DNA from 3 places in the Vibrio sp. F13 genome. Region 1 is predicted to be linked to each of the others. Evidence: predicted binding sites of a transcription regulator. Region 1 holds the regulator's gene; each other region holds the start of a gene.
The links. The regulator MetJ, encoded in region 1, represses methionine synthesis genes. The targets are predictions, from matches to a motif close to TTAGACNTNTANANGTCTAA.

Region 2: the regulator MetJ is predicted to act here: its motif matches at 911-930, upstream of metK (methionine adenosyltransferase).
Region 3: the regulator MetJ is predicted to act here: its motif matches at 857-876, upstream of metA (homoserine O-acetyltransferase MetA).

Annotation. Positions count from the first base shown of each region.
Region 1 covers NZ_CP170175.1:2,015,691-2,017,969, forward strand. The annotation lists gene LMH68_RS09225 (malic enzyme-like NAD(P)-binding protein) at 1-1,155, shown strand, start outside; gene metJ (met regulon transcriptional regulator MetJ) at 1,322-1,642, opposite strand; gene LMH68_RS09235 (O-succinylhomoserine (thiol)-lyase) at 1,851-2,279, shown strand, end outside.
Region 2 covers NZ_CP170175.1:2,203,932-2,206,210, reverse strand. The annotation lists gene tkt (transketolase) at 1-664, opposite strand, end outside; gene metK (methionine adenosyltransferase) at 1,022-2,176, shown strand.
Region 3 covers NZ_CP170175.1:248,338-250,616, forward strand. The annotation lists gene LMH68_RS01135 (DUF3859 domain-containing protein) at 1-181, opposite strand, end outside; gene LMH68_RS01140 (ATP-binding protein) at 256-624, opposite strand; gene metA (homoserine O-acetyltransferase MetA) at 900-1,841, shown strand; gene pilW (type IV pilus biogenesis/stability protein PilW) at 2,010-2,279, shown strand, end outside.

The DNA of each region.
Region 1 (2,279 bases):
TCTGCAGAAGACCTAGCACTTGCATACAGCCCAGGCGTGGCTGAGCCTGTTCGCGAGATCGCACAGAACGTTGATAACGTTTATAAGTACACAGGTAAAGGCAACATGGTTGCAGTTATCTCTAACGGTACAGCGATTCTTGGCCTAGGTAACCTTGGCCCTATTGCTTCTAAACCTGTTATGGAAGGCAAAGCGCTCCTGTTTAAGCGTTTTGCTGGTTTAGATTCTATCGATATTGAAGTAAAACACCGCACAATCGATGAGTTCGTTGATACAGTTGCGAATATCGCAGATACATTCGGCGGTATTAACCTGGAAGACATCAAAGCACCAGACTGTTTTGAGATTGAACGTCGCCTGATTGAACGTTGTGATGTTCCGGTATTCCACGATGACCAACACGGTACTGCGATTGTAACGGCAGCGGGTATGCTGAATGCGATCGAGCTTCAAGGTAAGAAACTTGAAGAGTGTAAGATCGTTTGTTTAGGTGCTGGCGCAGCGGCGGTTGCTTGTATGGAACTACTGATTAAGTGTGGCGCTCAGCGTGAAAAAATCTACATGCTTGACCGTAAAGGTGTGATCCATACTCGTCGTGATGACCTCAACGAATACAAAGAGCTGTTCGCAAATAACACTGATAAGCGTACGCTTGAAGATGTTATCGAAGGCGCTGACCTGTTCTTGGGTGTATCGGGGCCGAATCTACTGCCTGCTGAAGCACTAACGCTGATGGCTGATAAGCCTGTTGTGTTTGCATGTTCAAACCCAGATCCAGAGATCAAGCCTGAGCTTGCACACGAAGTTCGTTCTGACCTAATCATGGGTACAGGCCGCAGTGATTACCCTAACCAAGTAAACAACGTACTTTGTTTCCCATTCATTTTCCGTGGTGCACTAGACGTGCGTGCGAGCGAAATTAATGACGAAATGAAGCTAGCGGCGGTTAAAGCGATTCGTGAACTGGCGAAAGAAGAAGTTCCAGCTGAAGTACTAGCAGCTGCGGGCGAGACTGCACTGGAGTTCGGTAAGGGTTACATCATTCCTAAGCCAATGGACCCACGTCTACTTCCTCGCGTAGCACGAGCAGTTGCGGAAGCGGCTGTTGAATCTGGCGTAGCTCGTATCGAGATGCCTGCTAACTATATGGCTTAATAGCTATTGCTCTATTGAGCCAAAAAGAATAATAAAAAACCGACTCATCTGGAGTCGGTTTTTTTATGTCTATCATTCACAGCGCAATCATAAAAAGCTATGCGCGATGTGATAAATAAGGTTCAGCTAGAGCGAATCAATAATGAAGGCAGTGACTGAGTTGTTTTTATTCTTCGTCAAACGCTTCGAACTCGATACCCATCTCTGTCATCAGCTTTTTCACTTCAGCAGGAATATCGTCTGGGCGGTCTTTACGAAGGTCTTCATCCGTTGGTAGTGGTTGGCCTGTGTACGCATGTAGAAAGGCTTCGCACAGTAGCTCACTGTTTGTTGCATGGCGTAGGTTATTAATCTGGCGGCGAGTACGCTCGTCAGTAAGAACCTTTAACACTTTTAGAGGGATAGAAACTGTAATTTTCTTTACTTGTTCGCTTTTCTTTCCATGCTCAGCATATGGGCTTATGTATTCACCATTCCAGTCGGCCATTGCGTACCTTCATCACTTTAGTTGTTAGAATAAATTAATAGTGGTGATTTTAGCGGGATTTACTGCCATAAGCAAAGACATATAGACGTCTAGAAGTGTTGACGTCTCACGTTTATGAAAGTAAAGTGAATAACATATATCTAACACAGCCGCAAAATGCCGACAAGCCGCTGTGATTCTCAGACGCAAAACTTGTAAGGAAGCACCTATGAGCAGCCGGAAGCCAGCAACAATCGCAGTACGTACTGGTATCGAGTCAGACACGCAACACCATGCCGTTGTCCCACCCATTTATCTTTCGACTAACTATGGGTTTCCCGCTTTTGGTGAAGTGCCAAAGTACGATTACACCCGTTCTGGTAACCCAAACCGCGGTTTATTAGAGACGGCACTGTTTGAGCTTGAATCAGGCAAAGGCGCGGTTGTGACTAACTGTGGTACTTCGGCGCTTAACTTATGGGTTTCGGCTTTCTTAGGCGGCGATGATCTTATTATTGCACCGCACGATTGCTACGGCGGTACTTACCGTCTGTTTAACACTCGCTCGCTAAAAGGTGACTTCAAAGTTCTGTTCGTTGATCAATCGGATCAAGCAGCGCTGGATGCGGCGCTCGCGCTTAAGCCAAAGTTGATCTTA
Region 2 (2,279 bases), 190 kb from region 1:
CAGAGTCGTGACCATCTACTGCTGGGATTACGTGCCAACCGTATGCTTCAAAACGCTTAGGTGTATCGTCAGAGAACCAACCTTCAACTTCACCATCGATAGAGATGCCGTTGTCATCCCAGAAAGCAACCAGCTTACCAAGACCTAGCGTACCTGCTAGAGAACATGCTTCGTGAGAGATACCTTCCATCAGACAGCCATCACCCATGAATGCATAAGTGTAGTGGTCTACGATGTCGTGGCCTTCTTTGTTGAACTGTGCCGCCAGTGCTTTCTCAGCCATTGCCATACCAACAGCGTTAGTGATGCCTTGACCTAGAGGACCAGTCGTTGTTTCGATACCAGGAGCGTAACCGTACTCAGGGTGACCTGGAGTCTTAGAGTGCAGTTGACGGAAGTTTTTCAGGTCTTCAATTGAAAGCTCGTAACCTGCAAGGTGAAGCAGAGAATAAATCAACATTGAACCATGGCCGTTAGACAGGATAAAACGGTCGCGGTCAGCCCATTCTGGGTTTGCTGGGTTGTGGTTCAAGTGGCCACGCCAAAGAACCTCAGCGATGTCAGCCATGCCCATAGGTGCGCCTGGGTGGCCTGAATTTGCTTGTTGAACACCGTCCATGCTAAGTGCGCGGATTGCATTGGCTAGATCTTTACGAGAAGGCATGTCTGCTCCTGGATACATAAGCGATTTAAAAAAGAGATAATTGCTAAAGTTTTCATTTTTATTAGCGCGGGTATTCTCTCAAACGACTATTGCGACTGCAAACGTTTTACTGGCATTTTAACGGTCATTTTTCGCAATTTTCGAACATTTACATCACTTGGCAGTGGCTTATCTCGATCGATACGCAAACGATTAGTTATGACATATCATAAAAAAGAGCTTGTAATTCGACCGCTGGAATTTAGAATAGCCGTCTAGATGTAGAAACACCTACAAAATATACTGTATTTAATGGCGGCGCTTCCTAGCTTGCGACGCCATAAACTATTTACACCAAAAACTAAAAGTGGAGCTCTCATGGCTAAGCACCTATTCACTTCTGAATCTGTTTCAGAAGGCCATCCAGATAAAATTGCAGACCAAATCTCTGATGCTGTTCTTGATGCCATCTTGGAACAAGATCCAAAAGCACGTGTTGCTTGTGAGACTTACGTTAAAACCGGCATGGTTATGGTTGGCGGTGAAGTAACAACGTCTGCATGGGTTGATATCGAAGAAATCACTCGTGAAACAGTACGTGAAATTGGTTACGTTCATTCTGACATGGGCTTTGACGCTGACTCTTGTGCTGTTTTAAACACAATTGGTAAGCAGTCTCCAGACATCAACCAAGGTGTTGATAAAGAAGACCCTAAAGAGCAAGGCGCAGGCGACCAAGGCATCATGTTTGGTTACGCGACTAACGAAACTCCTATCCTAATGCCAGCTCCAATTACTTACTCTCACCTTCTTGTTAAGAAGCAAGCTGAAGTACGTAAGAGCGGTAAGCTTGACTTCCTTCGCCCAGATGCGAAATCTCAAGTTACTTTCCAATACGACCAAGGTAAGATCGTTGGTATCGATGCTGTTGTTCTTTCTACTCAACACTGTGATTCAGTAACAACGCCTGACCTACGCGAAGCAGTAATGGAAGAAATCATCAAGCCAGTACTTCCTGCTGAGTGGATCAACAAAGATACTAACTTCTTCATCAACCCAACAGGCCGTTTCGTAATCGGTGGCCCAATGGGTGACTGTGGTTTAACTGGTCGTAAGATCATCGTTGATACCTACGGCGGCGCAGCTCGTCACGGTGGCGGTGCATTCTCAGGTAAAGATCCATCAAAAGTTGACCGTTCTGCAGCTTACGCAGCACGTTACGTTGCGAAAAACATCGTTGCTGCTGGTATGGCTGACCGTTGTGAGATTCAACTGTCTTACGCTATCGGTGTTGCTGATCCAACATCTATCATGGTTGAAACGTTCGGTACTGAGAAAGTAGCACACGAAATCATCATTGAAGCTGTTCGTCAAAACTTCGACCTACGTCCATACGGCCTTCAAGAGATGCTGAACCTTCTTCAGCCTATCTACAAGCAAACTGCTGCATACGGTCACTTCGGTCGTGAAGAGTTCCCTTGGGAAGCGACTGACAAAGCAGCAATCCTTGCGGACTTCGCTGGCCTAAAATAATTTAGCCACTGCGATGTGTTCCTTTAAAGCCCTTACTGCTTAGTAAGGGCTTTATTTTTATGTACTTACCGAACTTTCACTCACAATACCCTTCCCTAACGCC
Region 3 (2,279 bases), 1.5 Mb from region 1:
AGTAACGGATCTTCTCACCTTTGGCTTTTTTGATATTCAGGATATAGCCAAACTCTACGTCGATTTCAGCATCAACGGTGGTGGTGAACTCTTGGATTTTTGGAAGATCTTTAGATTTTGAATCCCATGTGGAATAGATACCATAAGAAGTCATGTCGACCACAACAGAGCGCTTTGCCATTTCAATCGTTACCTTGAAGTTGTTCTATTAATTTGATTCAATTTTCCATTCAGCCAAGCTGGATAAGCACGAGGCTATTCTTGCCAGTCTTTCGCCATACGTTTAATCACCGACGGCTCAATGTCGTGAATCGTGCCATATTGCTCTCGGCACACTTCGATAATTAATTCTGCTTTATATTTGCGTGCAAGTTGGCGGTAGGCTCTCATTTCCCAATGCTTAATAAAGGTATTTGAAACAACCACATCAAGCCCTTGCTTTAAGCCGTTTTCAGCTGTGTTTTGACACCACTCATGAGCTTGTTGCAGCTGCCTAGGATCAAAATGGTACTCACCTTGCTCATTCACATAATACATATCGGCTTCGACATGCAATACATCGTAGGTTTTTGCTTTTGTTGATTTGCCAGAGCCGGGCAACCCTCGAATGAGTATTAACTTCATCTGTCACTTTACAGGCTAATTTGAAAACATGAGTTTATCGTAAATAGTAACGAGTTGCTCTGATAACTGCCTCTGCTCAGCATACGAAAACCAAGTACTTACACACGACTCAGACAATCACTGAATACAATGAGACTCCCCTCGAAGCGCGTGGATTGCTTCTGATAGAAAACACAAATAATTTACATCTATCCATTTTGCATATCGACAAGCGTATCAAACTACTATAGATTTAGATGTATAGACGTCTACATATCTAGCTTAGGGAGAAAGCTGTGCCTATTCGCATTCCAGACCAATTGCCAGCATCCGATGTTCTTCGTGAAGAAAACATCTTCGTTATGCCGTTATCAAGAGCATCGACACAGGAAATTCGTCCACTTCGAGTCTTGATCCTCAACCTAATGCCGAAGAAGATTGAAACTGAAACTCAATTTTTACGCCTACTATCGAACAGCCCATTGCAAGTGGATGTAGAGCTGCTGCGCATTGATGACCGACCAAGTAAAAACACACCGACTGAACACCTTGATAACTTCTACCGCCAATTTGAAATGGTCAAAGAAAGAAACTTTGATGGATTGATCATCACTGGTGCGCCGCTTGGCTTGGTTCAATTTGAAGATGTGATCTACTGGGATCACCTGAAAACCATCATGGAATGGGCAAACAAGCACGTTACTTCAACGCTATACGTGTGTTGGGCGGCTCAGGCTGGTTTGAAGTTATTATATGATTTGCCAAAACGCACTCGTAAAGAGAAGCTGTCTGGTGTTTATAACCACGAGATACATAACCCATACCACCCTATTTTACGTGGCTTCGACGATACATTCTTAGCTCCGCACTCTCGCTATGCGGACTTCTCTCAAGAGTACTTAGCGGAACATACTGACCTTGATGTTCTTGCAACTTCTGATGTTGCAGGCGTATACCTAGCAGCAACCAAAGATAAGCGAAACGTGTTTGTAACGGGTCACCCTGAGTACGACTCTCACACACTTCACAATGAGTACATTCGAGATTTGGGTGAAGGCATGGAGCCTGTGATACCAATCAACTACTACCCGAATAACAATCCAGACAACAAACCGGTTGCAAGCTGGCGCAGCCACGGACACTTGTTGTTCTCAAACTGGCTAAACTACTGCGTTTACCAACAAACGCCTTACGATCTGGATCATTTCAGCGAAGACAACTTTACCAAAGACGATTAAGTTCTTTCTTCCGATTCACAAACACATAAACCGTGTTCAGTATGTTGTTGATAAAACGACGAATTGGACGCGGTTTTTTTATGGTGTGTGGGTCGCATTCCATGATAGATTTACGACTTCAATGGGTTTGATTTCATATGATGGGTTGGTGTTCATAAGGAGCTTCACATGCCTGCCAAGCCATCATTTTCAAATCCGATTTCGTTGTCCCGCCCTCTTTCGTTATCAAGTGTGGTACTACTTGCCTCGCTTTCCTTGGCCGGTTGTGTCTCTGTCACTGAAGGACCGCCAAAGATTGAAAGTGATCCTATCGCGATGTCTGAATCTCGAATCGAATTAGGTTTGGGCTATATGGGACAAGGCAATATGGTGAGAGCGCGTGAAAACCTTGAGCTCGCGATTAAACACGCACCTAGCTACTACCGTGCTCGGCTTTCA